Regions from separate parts of the [Clostridium] celerecrescens 18A genome, predicted to be linked through region 2. Evidence: riboswitches for the same ligand, from Rfam matches in the RefSeq annotation. Region 2 holds a riboswitch; the other holds the start of a gene.
The links. A riboswitch is a leader RNA that binds a small molecule or an ion and turns the genes downstream of it on or off. The one in region 2 is predicted to bind glycine.
Positions count from the first base shown of each region.

Region 1: it holds a riboswitch for glycine, as region 2 does, so the genes downstream of both, H171_RS21625 (alanine/glycine:cation symporter family protein) here and gcvT (glycine cleavage system aminomethyltransferase GcvT) in region 2, are expected to answer to the same signal.

Region 1 is NZ_PGET01000001.1:4,735,106-4,743,123, forward strand. It holds gene H171_RS21610 (ABC transporter substrate-binding protein) at 1-497, shown strand, start outside; gene H171_RS21615 (carbohydrate ABC transporter permease) at 579-1,484, shown strand; gene H171_RS21620 (carbohydrate ABC transporter permease) at 1,497-2,372, shown strand; gene H171_RS21625 (alanine/glycine:cation symporter family protein) at 2,488-3,873, opposite strand; glycine riboswitch at 3,979-4,071, opposite strand; SAM riboswitch class I at 4,285-4,413, shown strand; gene metK (methionine adenosyltransferase) at 4,503-5,690, shown strand; gene H171_RS21635 (PTS mannitol transporter subunit IICB) at 6,012-7,406, shown strand; gene H171_RS21640 (PTS mannitol transporter subunit IICB) at 7,654-8,018, shown strand, end outside.
Region 2 is NZ_PGET01000001.1:2,373,855-2,381,872, forward strand. It holds gene gcvPB (aminomethyl-transferring glycine dehydrogenase subunit GcvPB) at 1-937, opposite strand, end outside; gene gcvPA (aminomethyl-transferring glycine dehydrogenase subunit GcvPA) at 942-2,261, opposite strand; gene gcvH (glycine cleavage system protein GcvH) at 2,275-2,658, opposite strand; gene gcvT (glycine cleavage system aminomethyltransferase GcvT) at 2,684-3,766, opposite strand; glycine riboswitch at 3,931-4,013, opposite strand; gene H171_RS11065 (sensor histidine kinase) at 4,372-5,697, shown strand; gene H171_RS11070 (diguanylate cyclase) at 5,710-7,473, opposite strand; gene H171_RS11075 (helix-turn-helix transcriptional regulator) at 7,989-8,018, shown strand, end outside.

The DNA.
Region 1 (8,018 bases), 2.4 Mb from region 2:
CTGCTGGACAGAACCAGGAACTTGCGCTTGGAACAGCAGCCATGTATTTAAACGGCTCCTGGCTTCCAAATGAAGTAAAGGATATGGCAGGAGAAGACTTTAAATGGGGCTGCTTCAGCTATCCGGCGGTGGAAGGCGGAAAAGATGGTACCAATGCGTCCAACTATGGCGCTCAGGTTCTGGCGATCAATAAGAATTCCCAAAATGGTGAAAATGCATTTAAGCTGATAGAATACATCACTCAGGGAGAATTTGACAAGAAAATGTCCGAACTGTCAATGGGTATTCCGGCAGATTCCAGAAATGCAGAGTGGCCGGCGCAGCTTGCCAGTGTGAAGCCGGTTATGGAGAGCTTAAGCGTACGTTATCCATGGGCAGCCGGAGCAGAAGCCAATGCAGACTTAACACCGATTATTAAGGAGAACTTTATGAAGCTTTGCGGAGGATCCATTACAGCGGATGGGTTCGTGGATGCTCTTAAAGCAGCAGGCAAATAATCCGGATCAATAGATTTTTATGGTGGCACCGCTTTGGCGGTGTCACCCTGTAATTAAGGAAAGCCGGGGGAGGTATTTAACGTGAAGAAGAATAAGACAATGATTGCCGTATTTCTAACACCGGCAGTATTAATGTTTGTCCTTGTATTCCTTTATCCCATTGTCAGGACAATTTTTATGAGTTTCTTTAAAATTGAAGGAATCACGGACTCTATGACCAAGTGGCAGTTTACCGGATTGGCCAATTACAGCAAACTTGCGTCGACCAGCTTATTCCGTATTTCCATGTGGAATCTGTTCCGCATCTGGTTAATAGGCGGACTGGTTGTTATGTCTCTCGCTCTTTTGTTTGCGGTGATCCTCACCAGCGGAATACGTTTTAAAAGCTTTTTCAGGGCAATGATCTATCTTCCCAACGTAGTCAGTGCAGTCGCTCTTGCGACCATGTGGCTTCAGTATGTATACAGCCCTAAATTCGGTCTCCTTAAAAATGTATTTTCCGCCATAGGGCTTAAATACTTATCCAAAGTCCAGTGGCTTGATAATGATCATAAATTCATGGCCCTTCTGGTTGCCTACTGTTTTGGAATGGTGGGATATCACATGCTGATATTTGCTAGCGGAATCGAGCGGATCGGAGAGGACTACTATGAGGCAGCCACTCTGGATGGAGCAAATAAGGTAAACCAGTTCCGCTATATTACCCTTCCCTTGTTAAAAGGGGTATTCAAAACAAATATTACCATGTGGAGCGTTACATCGGTGGGATTTTTCGTCTGGTCCCAGCTGTTTTCAACGGTTACGGCGGATACCCAGACCATTACTCCCATGGTTTATATGTACATGATGATTTTTGGTGCCGGCAACAGCATGACCGAACGGAATGCAGGCCTTGGTGCGGCAATCGGTGTCCTCTTAAGCATCTGTGTGGTTGCTGTATTCCTGCTATGCAACAAACTGATAAAAGAGGATGATCTGGAATTCTAAGGAGGGGAATCTATGGCTAAAAAGAAAGGGTTTATGGAGCCATTTAACTGGAAAAGAGAGCTGAAGCTTTTACCGGGATATCTGATCCTTAGTGTTTGGATATTATTTACCATTGTATTGCTGGGCTGGGTGGTAGCTGCCAGCTTTTCTACGACAAAGGCCATATTTTCAGGCCGTGTCCTGTCCCAGGGAATTCATTTTGAAAACTATGCAAAGGCCTGGACCAATTCCAATGTGTCCGCTATCTTCTTTAATTCCCTGATGTATTCCGTTATTTCATGTACGCTTCTTGTTTTGATCTGTGCGCCTGCCGCATACGTATTGTCCCGCTTTCGCTTTGCAGGGAATAAAATGATCCAGACCAGCCTTGTGTCTGCCATGGGAGTGCCTGTGGTCATGATCGTTCTTCCCTTGTTCAGCCTGATTGCCGGAATGAACGTATTAAATAACTACATGGCAAACAAAGCGGTGCTGATATTTCTTTATGTGGGGATCAACGTTCCTTATACTACAATTTTTCTGCTGACATTTTTTGCCAATATCTCCAGGGCATACGAGGAAGCGGCCGCTATTGACGGCTGTCCTCCCATGAGGGCGTTCTGGCTGATCATGTTTCCCATGGCTCAGTCCGGGATCATTACGGTTACAATATTCAATTTTATTAATATATGGAATGAGTATTTCATTTCCCTCATTTTCGCCAACTCCGACAGGGTACGGCCGGTTGCGGTGGGGCTATATTCCATGATCAATTCCATGAAATATACGGGAGACTGGTCAGGAATGTTTGCATCCGTTATCATCGTATTTCTTCCTACTTTTATCCTTTATATCTTTTTGTCGGAGAAAATCATTGCCGGAATTACTGGGGGCGGAGTCAAAGGCTAATGACTTTATTGGAAAAAATATAAAAAACCTCCTGCTATCCGTGGGACTGTAAGATAATTCTTTTAATGAAAGAATTATTTACCCAGCCCAGGAAAGGCAGGAGGTTTTTAAGTTGTTATTTATCTATGACCGGAATCGGAGTTTCGTCCCTTTCGTCTAAGTGGTTCAGATAGTACTTTGTATCTTTTGCCACAACACCCGATAGAAGCAGAACAGCCACAAGATTGGGAATCGCCATCAGTGCGTTTAGGATGTCTGAAATCGTCCACACCAGATCCAGAGACAGCACAGGGCCGACAACTACGATTGACACGAAGATGATTTTATAGGGCAGCATCCCCTTGGAGCCGAATAAGTACTCGCAGCATCGTTCCCCGTAATAAGACCAGCCAAGAATGGTGGAATAAGCAAAGGTAATGATGCCGACGACTAAGATCACCGGGCCAAGAACAGGAATCTGACTGAAAGCGGCAGTGGTCATCTGGCCGCCGTTTTGTATCATATCCATATTGATGTCCGGGTTCTTCATTATAGTTGAAACAAGAACCAGACCGGTCATAAGGCAGACGACAACCGTGTCCCAGAAGGTGCCGGTTGAGGAAACCAGCGCCTGACGCACTGGATTCCTTGTTTGTGCAGCCGAAGCTACTAACGGAGCGGAACCCATACCGGACTCATTGGAAAATAAGCCCCGGGCAATGCCGTACTGCATGGCAAGCATAATGCCCCGGCCAACCAGACCGCCTGCGACCGCTCCGGGCCGGAAGGCCAGGGTTACAATCACCTTCAGTGCAGGAATGATGAAGTCAGCGTTGATGCCAAGAATGATCAGACAGCCTGCCACATAGAAGGCCGCCATAAATGGTACAAGCTTTTCACATACTGTTGCGATGGACTTGATGCCGCCGATAATAACCACAGCGGTAATCACACCGAAGACAAGGCCGATTGCAATGCGCGGAATCGGCAGCGGTACATTGTTTTCAATAATCTCAGCGATAGCGTTGATCTGAGTCCCGCTTCCAATACCAAAGGAAGCAAACAAGGCGAACAGTGCAAAGAGTACGCCCAGCCACTTTAAGCCCAGTGCTCGCTCCAGTGCATACATGGCACCTCCCTGCATTCGTCCATCCTTCGTCTGCACACGATATTTAACTGCAATCAGGGATTCTGAATATTTGGTTGCAATGCCGAATACGCCGGTGAGCCAGCACCAGAGAACAGCACCTGGGCCGCCTAAGAACACTGCCGTACCCACGCCCACAATATTGCCGGTACCGATGGTGGAGGCAAGGGCAGTAGTCAGCGCCTGAAATTGGCTGACCTCTCCTGGTGAATCAGGGTCTTTTGTAACAGACAGCTTAATGGCTGTAAAGGTTTTACGCTGGATAAAGCCTGTGCGCACGGTCAAAAATAAGTGAGTGCCAAACAGAAGTACAATCATGGGTATCCCCCAAATTGCTGAGTCCAGCTTGTTGAAAAGTTCAGTAACTGCTTGCATTGTTATCTACTTCCCTTCCTTCGTATTTTTTGATAAAAAAAAGAGTGGGATATACTCCCACTCACAAAAAAACAGAGATCATGCGATATTCCAAAAAAAGGGAAACAATCGCCTCTGTCCTTTTGCCTGAGAGTTTCGCGCCTAAGCGCTTGCCCCTTCGGCCCCTGCATAGCTGCAGATGTCTCCAGAGTGCCATCCGTCCATGGTCTGCGCTGGGCGCATTCCACAGATTTCATTTGGCGAACATTTAAAGAATAGCGTCATTATACATTATGGATTAAATTTTTGCAAGAACTTTATCCATGGATGCATTGGAATAGAATTCCCTTGACAGCCGTTTTTAAATACGATAAAATATACATGCACTAGAAACAGCTTACAATTGAATAACAAATGAAAAGTACGTAATATCCCTTATTCAGAGTGATGGAGATACAAAGGATCTGTGAAGTCACGGCAACCCCGACCGGAAATGATGGCCTTGGCCAGAAATGAGCGGCTGGAAGGTGCCAACCTGAGCGAGAAATCGAGCAATAAGAGGATTTGATACATTGTTGAATCAAGTCCGCATTGCTGCGGACTTTTCTTTTTGTTATTCCCCCATGTGATATTAAGGAGGAAATGACAACATGGAAAAATTATTATTTACATCCGAATCCGTTACAGAAGGACATCCGGATAAAATGTGTGACCAAATCTCTGATGCGATTTTGGATGAGATGTTAAAGCAGGATCCTATGAGCCGTGTGGCTTGTGAAACCTGCTGTACCACAGGTCTTGTTATGGTTATGGGAGAAATAACGACCCATGCCTACGTAGACATTCAGAAGGTGGTACGGGAAACCGTAAGGGAAATCGGTTATGACCGTGCAAAATACGGATTTGACTGCGATACCTGCGGCGTGATCGTAGCTTTGGACGAGCAGTCTGCTGACATTGCCTTAGGCGTTGACCGGGCCCTGGAAGCAAAGGAACACAAGATGTCTGATGAAGAGATCGACGCTATTGGAGCAGGAGACCAGGGTATGATGTTTGGCTTTGCCAGCAATGAAACTGAGGAGTATATGCCATATCCCATCGCCCTTGCCCATAAACTGGCCCTTCGGCTTACAAAGGTACGCAAGGATGGAACCCTTACTTACCTTCGTCCCGACGGAAAGACCCAGGTAACTGTGGAATATGATGAGAACGGCAATCCTCTCCGCTTAGATGCAGTGGTTTTATCCACTCAGCATGATGAGAATGTGAGCCAGGAGCAGATTCACACGGATATTAAAAAGTATGTTTTTGATGAAGTTCTGCCTGCAGAGCTGGTGGATGAGAAGACCAATTTCTTCATTAATCCTACGGGACGCTTTGTAATCGGCGGACCTCACGGGGACAGCGGCCTGACCGGCCGTAAGATCATCGTAGATACCTACGGCGGTTATGCACGCCACGGCGGCGGAGCATTCTCCGGTAAGGACTGCACAAAGGTAGACCGTTCCGCTGCTTATGCGGCACGTTATGTTGCAAAGAACATCGTAGCAGCAGGACTGGCTGACAAGTGTGAGATCCAGCTTTCCTATGCCATCGGTGTGGCACATCCTACTTCCGTTATGGTAGATACTTTCGGAACCGGAAAATTAAGCAATGAAAAGCTTGTGGAGATCATCAGGGAAAACTTTGACCTGCGTCCTGCAGGAATCATCAAGATGCTGGATTTACGCCGCCCGATCTACAAACAGACGGCTGCTTACGGACATTTTGGTAGAAATGACTTAGACTTACCATGGGAGAAGCTTGATAAAGTTTCACTTCTTAAAAAATATTTATAATCTTCATGCATAAGAAAGATGCCGTAAAATCAGCTGGTCTACAGCTGCCTTGCGGCATCTTTTTTCTGTTGGTATATACAGTCAGACCAATTCTCAGGGCAATACGCTCACTGATTGGAGGGAATCTAAGGAAACAATGGGATAAGGGGTCTAGACTCTTTAGGGTTTGGCACTAAAACTAGCGCCAAATCCTAGTTTCTTCCTGTTGAATTCTTAAGTTGACATTGATTATAATAAGGCTAACGAAAGGAATTGATTGGCCAATCATACCTTACACGGATCATGCAGTAAATACTATATAATTAAGTGAGGGTATGTAATATGAAAGAGAAGGTACAAGTATTTGGCCGCTTTTTAAGCGGTATGGTAATGCCGAACATCGGTGCATTTATTGCATGGGGACTGATTACGGCATTGTTTATTCCGACCGGCTGGTATCCAAATGAAGCAATTGGTGCCCTGGTCTCCCCTATGGTTTCCATGCTGCTGCCGCTTCTTATTGCTTATACGGGCGGTTCAGCAGTCTACGGGCAACGGGGCGGCGTTATCGGAGCAATCACAGCTATGGGCGTGATTGTTGGTTCCAGTATTCCTATGTTTATGGGGGCGATGATCGTAGGACCTGTCAGTGCCTGGGTGATTAAACAGTTTGACCGGAAGATCGAGAGCAAGATCCCAGCCGGATTTGAGATGCTGGTAAATAACTTTTCCCTCGGGATCATCGGTGCCATCCTGACGGCAATCGCCTTAAAGGGAGTTGCTCCTTTTGTTGAGGTGATGAACCGGGTGATGGAGTCCGGAGTTGGTTTCTTTGTGGATCACAGGCTGCTTCCGCTGGCAAGCGTTTTTATTGAACCTGCCAAGATCCTGTTCCTTAACAATGCCATTAACCATGGAATCCTCTCTCCTATGGGAATACAGCAGGTAGAGGAAATCGGAAAGTCCATATTCTTCCTTCTTGAGGCAAATCCGGGGCCTGGACTTGGCGTTTTACTGGCTTACTGCCTTGCAGGAAAGGGATCAGCCAGAAGCTCTGCTCCCGGCGCAATTATCATTCACTTTTTAGGCGGAATCCACGAGATTTATTTCCCGTACATACTGATGAATCCCCTTTTACTTCTGGCGGTGGTATCAGGCGGAGCCAGCGGGATCTTCGTATTCCAGCTCCTAGGGGTTGGACTCACCTCACCCGCATCACCTGGAAGTATCCTTGCTGTTCTGGCAATGACACCAAGAGGAGGATACTTTGGAGTTTTAGCAGGTGTTACGGTGGCAGCTGTAGTTTCCTTCCTGGTCGCTCTTCCCTTACTGCGGTTTACAGGAAAAGGCGGGGATTTGGAAGAGTCAACGGAAAAAATGAAACAAATGAAGCAGGAGTCAAAGGGAAATCAGACCGCGGAAAAGAAAATTATACCGGCAGGAACCGTCAAAAAAATTGTGTTTGCCTGTGATGCAGGCATGGGCTCCAGCGCTATGGGCGCTACCATATTGAAGAAAAAGCTGGCGGCAGCAGGTTTCGGAGTTATTGAGGTAGTTCATTCACCCGTATCTTCCATTCCCAAAGATGCCCAGATTGTGGTGACTCATAAAGAACTGAAGGAGCGCGCATCCCGCAGCAATCCTGAGGCAGAACTGATTTTAATCACTAATTTTATGGCGGCACCGGAATATGATGAACTTGTGGAAACGTTAAAAAATAAACAAACAGATTTATAAGATGAAATAGACAGCCTTCCTGGTATCCGATTGTAAATCATGGTATAATGTACACGAAAGCAATGAGCAGTGCGAAATAAGACAGATATAAAATTTTGTTGTGCCTGCACATAAGAAATTTTATATCTGCTTTATTTCATAGGGCGAATGCCCGTGAGCTGGTAAAACCTGCGGTTTTACCAGCTGCACTGCGGACCTACGTTACAATACATCTTATGTATACGGATTCAAAAGGGGAATTATATAAATGAAGTTTGCGGGGAGAATACTGAAGTATTACAGCAGAGTAATTGCCGAGTGCATACCTTTGTTTGTGACAGCGGGGCTGCTGTCAGTCTTATCGGCAGTGATAATCCAGAATAGATACCTGCCTGAAATGTCCAATATTTTATCTTTTCTTGTAATTCCGGTATTTATGGGATACAAAGCAGGCACGATGTGCGGCGGGGATGTGGGCGGTTTAGCCGGCACCCTTGCCGCTTCTGCTGTTGTCATGACAGAACCTGCTTCTGCCATGATTTTATCAGCCATAGCAGGCAGCATAGCCGGTTTTTTATCCCGGAAGGGTCTGGACCGGATCAAGCACCGGATACCGGCCGGGTTTGAGATGCT
Region 2 (8,018 bases):
TCACCTGTCCGATGGTATGTGCCGGATATTTAAATACGTATCCTTCCTCTTCCTCTACCATGGTGCCGGGTAAAAATTCAGCCAGGAGATCCTTGCAGCCAACTGGTCCGCTGCCCGGGCCACCGCCTCCGTGAGGAGTAGAAAACGTCTTATGAAGATTTAAATGGACCACATCAAATCCCATGTCACCCGGTCTGATCATGCCCATAACGGCGTTTAAATTTGCTCCGTCATAGTAATTCAGTCCTCCGGCATCATGAACGATTTTTGTAATCTCCAATATGTTTCTATCAAAAAGGCCTAATGTATTGGGATTGGTTAACATCAGTCCGGCGGTATCTTCCCCAACTGCTTTTTTTAATTCCTCCAAATCCACTCCGCCATCTTCCGCAGACGGGATACTGATTACCGAATAGCCCACCATTGTCGCACTGGCAGGATTGGTTCCATGGGCGGAATCTGGTACGATGATCTTTGTTCTTTTATTGTCACCGCGGCTTTCGTGATATGCTTTTATCAGCAAAAGTCCGGTAAATTCACCGTGGGCTCCTGCTGCCGGCTGGAAAGTCATACGGTTCATTCCAGTGATCTCACAAAGGTACTGCTCTGCTGTTTTTAATACTTCCATACAACCCTGCACCGTATGCTCCGGCTGCAGCGGATGAATCTGTTTAAAGCCAGGAAGAGCTGCTATGTCTTCATTGATCTTGGGATTGTATTTCATGGTACAAGAGCCCAAAGGATAAAAGCCGTCATTGACACCATATGCCTTTTTCGCTATTTCTGTATAATGCCTGCTTATATCATTTTCAGACACTTGGGGAAGGTGCATGCTTTTTTTTCTCAAGCTGCCTTCTTCCGGCAGGCTTACCGGCACATCACATTCCGGCAGAATGGTCATCGTTCTTCCTTCCTGTCCCTTTTCAAATATCAGCATAACCTTACACCTCCTTCAGAATGCCAATGACACGGTCAATGTCATCCTTAGCATTCATTTCCGTGCAGCACCATAAGATCTGTCCGGCTCTTTCTCCGGTTAAGGGGTAGCCGCCAAGAATTCCATGTTCTTCCAGTTCCCCCATCACCTGTTCAGCCGGGATTTTTGAAGTGGTCACAAATTCGTGGAAGAATTCCCCTTGGTTTACAACCGAATATCCAATTGCTTCCAATTGCTCCGCCATGTAATGAGCTTTTGACATACATTGAATGGCTGTCTGCTTCAGTCCTTCTGCCCCCATCGCGGATAAATAAACGGACACTGCCAATGCACAAAGCGCCTGGTTTGAGCAGACGTTACTTAATGCTTTTTCTCTTCGGATATGCTGTTCCCTTGCCTGAAGGGTTAAGACGTAGCCTGTCTTTCCGTTGGAATCAACGGTTTCACCAACGATCCTTCCCGGAAGTTTTCTGATCAATTCTTTCGTACATGCCATAAAGCCGATATATGGTCCGCCGAATGATAATGGCAATCCAAGGGGCTGCCCCTCTCCCACTGAAATATCAGCACCGTATTCTATCGGCGTCTTAATGATTCCCAAAGAAATAGGATTCACGCCCATGATATAGCGGGCATTGGCTTCCTTTGCTATGCTACCGATCTCTTCTGCCGGTTCCAGACTGCCGTAATAATTTGGATTCTGAATGTAAACACATGCGGCCTGGCTATCCAAATGTTCTTTCAGAAAATCCAGATCTGTTATACCGTCTTTTTCTGGAATAACCGTCAGCTCCATCCCGTTTCCAAAACAATAAGTCTTTATGGTTTCTATTACCTGAGGATGAGCCGCTGCGGAAACAAATGCCCTGTTTTTCTTTCTGTCCCTGCACATAGCTACTGCTTCAGCCGCCGCAGACGCACCGTCATATACGGAGGCATTGGCCACATCCATTCCTGTAATCTCACAGATCATTGTCTGGTATTCATATATGGATTGTAAGATTCCCTGGCTCATTTCCGCCTGATACGGGGTATAGGCAGTGTACAGGGTTTCTTTGGATATCACGCTTTTTACAATGGAAGGAATGTAATGCTTGTAAGCACCTGCTCCTCTGAAAATAACTGGAAACACCGTATTTTTTGCTGCAATGCCTTCCATCTTTTTATTTACTTCCATTTCAGACATTCCGTTAGGAAGATTCAATCCATCCTTTAATAAAACTTCCTGAGGAAGCTGCCCAAAAAGGTCTTCTATGCTCTCAATTCCGATCGCTGACAGCATTTCTTTTCTATCATGGTCGGTTGCCGGTACAAATGAACCCATATGCAGATCTCCTTTATTCCATTTCTTTTTTAACAAGTTCTTCGTATTCCTCAGGACTTAAGAATTCTTCTTTATCCGTAATATCGGTGATCTTCACAAACCAGGCTTCATAAGGAGCCTCATTGATCTTTTCCGGTGAGTCTAAAAGTTCTTCATTGATTTCCGATACAACTCCGGTTACCGGACAATATACATCGGAAACAGCCTTAACAGATTCCACATCAGCAAATACTTCACCGGCTGTCGTATCGTCGCCTTCTTCCGGAAGATTGACGAAAACAAGCTCTCCCAATGATTGCTGGGCATGATCCGTAAGCCCGACCAAAGCTGTTGTTTCATCTTCAAACTTTACCCATTCATGTGTCTTGGTGTAAACCAGATCCCCTAATACTTTCATAATTAATTCTCCTTTTCCTTGTGGATTATTTTGATTTTTTATAAAATGGAAGGGTAACCACTTCCGCTTCTACTTCTCTTCCCCGGACGATTACCGTTACCTTCGTACCTGCTTTAGTATATTCTTTATCCAGGATAGCCATGGCTGCCGGATAGCCCAGATATGGGCAATGGGTTCCCGATGTTGTAAAGCCTGCCTTCTTCCCGTCTGCAAGAACCTCTTCCTGTTCCCGGATGATTCCCCGTCCGGTTACCTTTAGGCCCACTCGTTTTCTTGTGAGAGAATCTTTGTTCGGCAAATGGCTTTTTCCAATAAAGTCTTCCTTCTGCATCTTCACTGCAAACCCAAGGCCGATTTCCACCGGATTAATATCATCATTCATTTCATGTCCGTATAACGGCATGCCGGCCTCCAGCCTCAGAGTGTCTCTGGCCCCCAGCCCGCAGGGGATCAGTTCATATTCCCTGCCTGCTTCCATGAGCGTTTCCCACATTGTCTCAGCATATGCATTGTCTAAATAAAGCTCAAAACCATCCTCCCCTGTATAACCGGTTCTGGATACCATACATGTGATCCCGGCCACTTTACCATCAAAAACTGCATGGTAGTATTTATCAGGTATATCTGTGGTCAGTTTCATAAGTATTTCCTGTGATCTGGGACCCTGCAGGGCGATTTGTGTGATTTTATCAGAAATGTCTTCAAACACCACTTCTCCTAATTTATGTTCCAGCATCCACTGATAATCCTTTTCTTTATTGGACGCATTCACAACGATAAAGTACTCCTCTTCTTTTTTCTTATAAACAATCAGATCATCCACCGTTCCCCCGTGCTCATTGCACATGGGACTGTATCTTGCCTGTCCGATCTCCATATCGGTAAAATCATTGGTCAGCAGCTGATTAAGATTTTCAAGTGCATCTTTCCCCTTACAAATGATCTCTCCCATGTGAGAGACATCAAATAGCCCTGCCCTTGTTCTTACTGCCATATGCTCCTTTATGATCCCCTCTTCATACTGGATGGGAAGAAGATACCCGGCAAAAGGGACCATCTTGCCGTGATACTTAAGATGCATTTCATAAAGCGGTGTTTTAAGTTCCATGTTTTAATCCTCCTTAAATAATTTATATGATAATATAGGAACATCATCCGTTTATATGCACAAAAAAAGGCAGAAAGAAATATTCCTATAGGATATTCCTGTCTGCCTCTGTCCTTTTACCTGAAAGATTAACTTCGTCGGTACATAAATGTTCTCCAGAGTTACGTCCGAATCCGATCCTTTTGCCTGAGAGTTTCTGCCTTCCCCTTCGGCGGCACAGGTTTGTGCTCTCTCTCTGATTCATCATCCGTTATTTATTATTGATATTATCAGAGTATTTTAGCACTGTCAATCATTTTTTACATGACCTTTTAGAATGATTCTGACAACTATGATGCTGTCTTTCATGGCACCCCCAAACAATCTCTGAAATCATCCTTTTTGTTAAAATCATAACAAGGAAAATGGTGCGCTCGATGTTATTGCAGCACAAGAAATGATCATAGATGGAATGTAAATTAAAGGTATCATGTGTTATACTACTAATGTCTATTTGTAGGAAACGTGTAGTATAATCTGTTCCCATCTAAAGTCTATGGACTTTGGAGAACCTATCGATTACCATTGGATTAAAATGAAAACCCCTTAAAGGAGGAAAAATAGGCATGCAGCTGCTTGAACTCGTTTTAATGCTTATTATTTATGATATTTATTTTTTTAGCTATTTCAAAAATATGTTTCCGGTCAAAAGAAACCATTTGCTTTTTTATGCGGCTGCAGTTTTCATCAATATCAGCATTACTTTACCGGCCTATCTGTTTCTGGATCATCGGGTCGCTGTCTTTTTTATAATGGGTTCGATTATGCTAGACATTATTCTGCTGTTTCGTGTAAACCGGGTACAGATTATTTTTGCCGGCAGCGTCTACATGTATTCTATCTATAGCAGCAGAGGAATTATCTGTTCGATCTATTCGATGGTTCTGCATACCAGCATCCAGGATGTCCTGCAGAATGATAAATATTATAATGCGGTAACAGCATTATCCGTATTACTATCTATACTGAGCATCACGTTTGTCCGTAAGAAAATCGTTCCGGATAACAAGGCAAGGTATGCGTTTACTAACAATGAGCAGCTTGGTTTTACCGTCGTCTGCCTGATCAGCCAATTGTTTTTTCTTATGTTTATTAACGATGGGCGCTTTTATAATGAAATCAAATCTACCTGGTATTCTGCTTTATATTTTGGAGCCAGCATTATAAGTAAACTATGTATGCAATTTGTTTTTCACCATACTGCCAAGGTGGTAGAATTACTTGAATACGAGCTGCATACACGCAAGCTGCAGGAGCAGCTGTCCAGTCAAGTGCGGCATTATCAATCGTACCGCAAGTTTACGGAAAGCTACCGCAAATTCCGCCATGATTATAAGAACATGATGACTTCCGTTAAAGTCTTAATGAACAACAATGAATATGAGAAAGCGGCACGTATGCTGGATGATATCCATGACACGATGCAAAGGGAGGTACTTATTCATAAAACTTATTCTGATAATATTCTGTTGGATGCTATCCTGCAGGACGCTGCCAATGCCTGCGGAGAAAAGAGCATCCGTTTTTCAGCACACGCACTTCTTCCTAAAGATGTACGGATGTCGGAGCTGGACATTGTCCGTATTTTTTCAAACACAATCGATAATGCCATAGAAGCCTGCAGTAAAATATCAGATGAAGAACGCTTTATTGAAATTGCAGGCGCCGGAACTCGGGAGTGGGCAACAATTGAGATAGCTAATTCTTTTAACGGCGAATTGTCCCTATCAGGAGGCCATCTGACAACTACAAAAGTAGATAAGGAGATTCACGGATTTGGACTGCATATCATAAAGGAAGCGGTTGAAGGCCTTGGAGGTCTGGTAATAATAGATCCGGATCAGGAAAAAAGAATATTTAAAATCAGGATCTGTATCCCCAGAAGCTCATAATTGGGGATTTGCTTATCGGCCGTCTCTAATCCGCGAATATTTGGAGTTTTTATTATTGTACATAGAACTGTCAGCGGCGGCGACTGCAGCCTCCACACTATCAAACATGGTAAAATCGACGATTCCATAACTAAAGGATAATGAGTGGCCGGTATCGTTCCCGGACTTTGCTTTTAAGTCTTCCTGTATCTCACGAATTACTGCATCAGCATTCATAACATCGCATGCAAGCAGAACAAGAAATTCATCCCCACCCCACCGGCAAACCATATCCTCTTTGCGGATGCGCCTGGAAATGGCACGGGCAACCGTGTTAATTGCCTCATCACCCACAGCATGCCCGTAAATGTCATTTATAGGCTTTAAACCATCCATATCAATAAAGCATAAAGACGCAGCAGGTTTCGTCAACTGAATCGCACCGTGCGTCTTATGCAGCATCTTGACACCCCATTCTCGGTTAGATACGCCGGTCAGAACATCCGTCGAAGCAAAATAGTGCAATTGCTCCTCATACTTTTTCCTCAGGGTAATATCGATCGCTACTTCAAAATGAGCCAAAGTACCGTCTACCCAGCGGATGACAGAATCTTTGACCCAGTACCAGTTGCCGGTGATTGTATTCTGATGCTCATATTCTTTCACTCCCTTATCAGGAGCACAGCCGTTGTATTGAAGCTTAGGAATCGGACAAAAAGGGCAAGGACCATTCATACCCTTTTGCAGCACCTCCCAGCATTTTCTGCCCAACAGTCCTTCCGATTTAACACCCAGTTGTTCGGAAAGGGTCCTGTTGACAAATTTAAGTTCAAAGGTTTCCATATCATTTACATAGATGATAGAGTCAATATTGTCGCTGATCGTCTGCAGTACCTCATAGCTGCGGATAATCTCAGTTTCCTCGTTGCGCCTGATAATTAATGAGGATATGACACTGCCTACCCCTTTTAAAAACATCAGCTCTTTGTAGCTCCATAGCCGTGTTTTAACGCAGTCGTCATAGCCGATAAATCCTATCGACATATCCTGTTGGAATAACGGCAGTATAGCAAGCGCTTTGATTCCCTGCGGCTCCAGTATGGCCCTGTCCTTTTCAGTAAGCGTACTTACATCATCGGAAACATACAGGCCAGAGGGGTCTACTATGATATCATAGCTATAGTCATCTTTGCATAGGTTTTGTAAATCCTGTATCGCAGGTTCTACGCCCGGTGCGCACCACTCATAGGTATTGCGTGTGTAATTATTAAAAAGATCCTCAAAAATATACACACGGCTGACACCAATATATTCACCCACTCGGGATAGAATCATCTGCACAGCCTGATTTATATCCGTGGAGTGGTAAGATGTATTCAAAACATAGGCTAAAATATCATTATATTCATTCGACAAATCACAGTCTGATTCGTCATAATATATGTATATTATGATATATTTCGACTCTTCAAGGTTTGCAATGTTTGCGGCAATTTTTACGGGAATAACTCCCGCTTCAGGTGACATCAGTTTTAATGAGTACTGGCTAAGAGAGCTGGCATGTTCGAGCGTCTGCCGGATATTATCCTGATCCCCTTCATTCTGAAAACGCATTAATTGGCGGAGAGGAATATGTAAGGAGGAATCTGCGTCAGGTTTATCCAAAATGATTGACGGGTTAAGAAGCAGATATGCTTCCCGGTTGGCAAAGGATACCATCATATCATCTCCGTCCTCACATACAATGACAGGGATATTTATATCTTTATAAATATTTTCAAAAATAAACTTGTTCAACTTTAACTCCATTCCGCCGCTGCGCATGCGGCACCATAAATCTGGAATAAGCCTTTATAGCATATCTTATATTGTTAATTTAGCTTTAACCTTGATACACAATAAATACATTTTATTATCAGTATATAACAACGAAAGCCAGCTTTGTCTTTTCATGTACTTAATTTGTTTTTTTATGTTCTGAATTTATATTTTGCCACCCTGAAAAGTTTTCGTAATAAAAAGGCGCTCAAACAGAACCAGTATCCGTTCAAGCACCCTAATATTTTGTTGAATAGTGTTTTACTTCTTTGCAGCTTCCTTCTGCAAGCCGCCGTTACCATATCTCTGTACCTTATTCATAGTCTTCCGCTCTGGCATTAGGTAAGATTATTAATGTATCGAATCCCTATTCTTTTTTTGTTACAATAACTTAAATTCTGAAAGGAGAAAAACTATGTATTGTAACAATTGCAATTTTATATTACAATTTAAATAGTACACTGTACAATTTTAAAAATCAGGGAGGCATAGCCATGGATTCACCGATCAACCGGTATGATAAA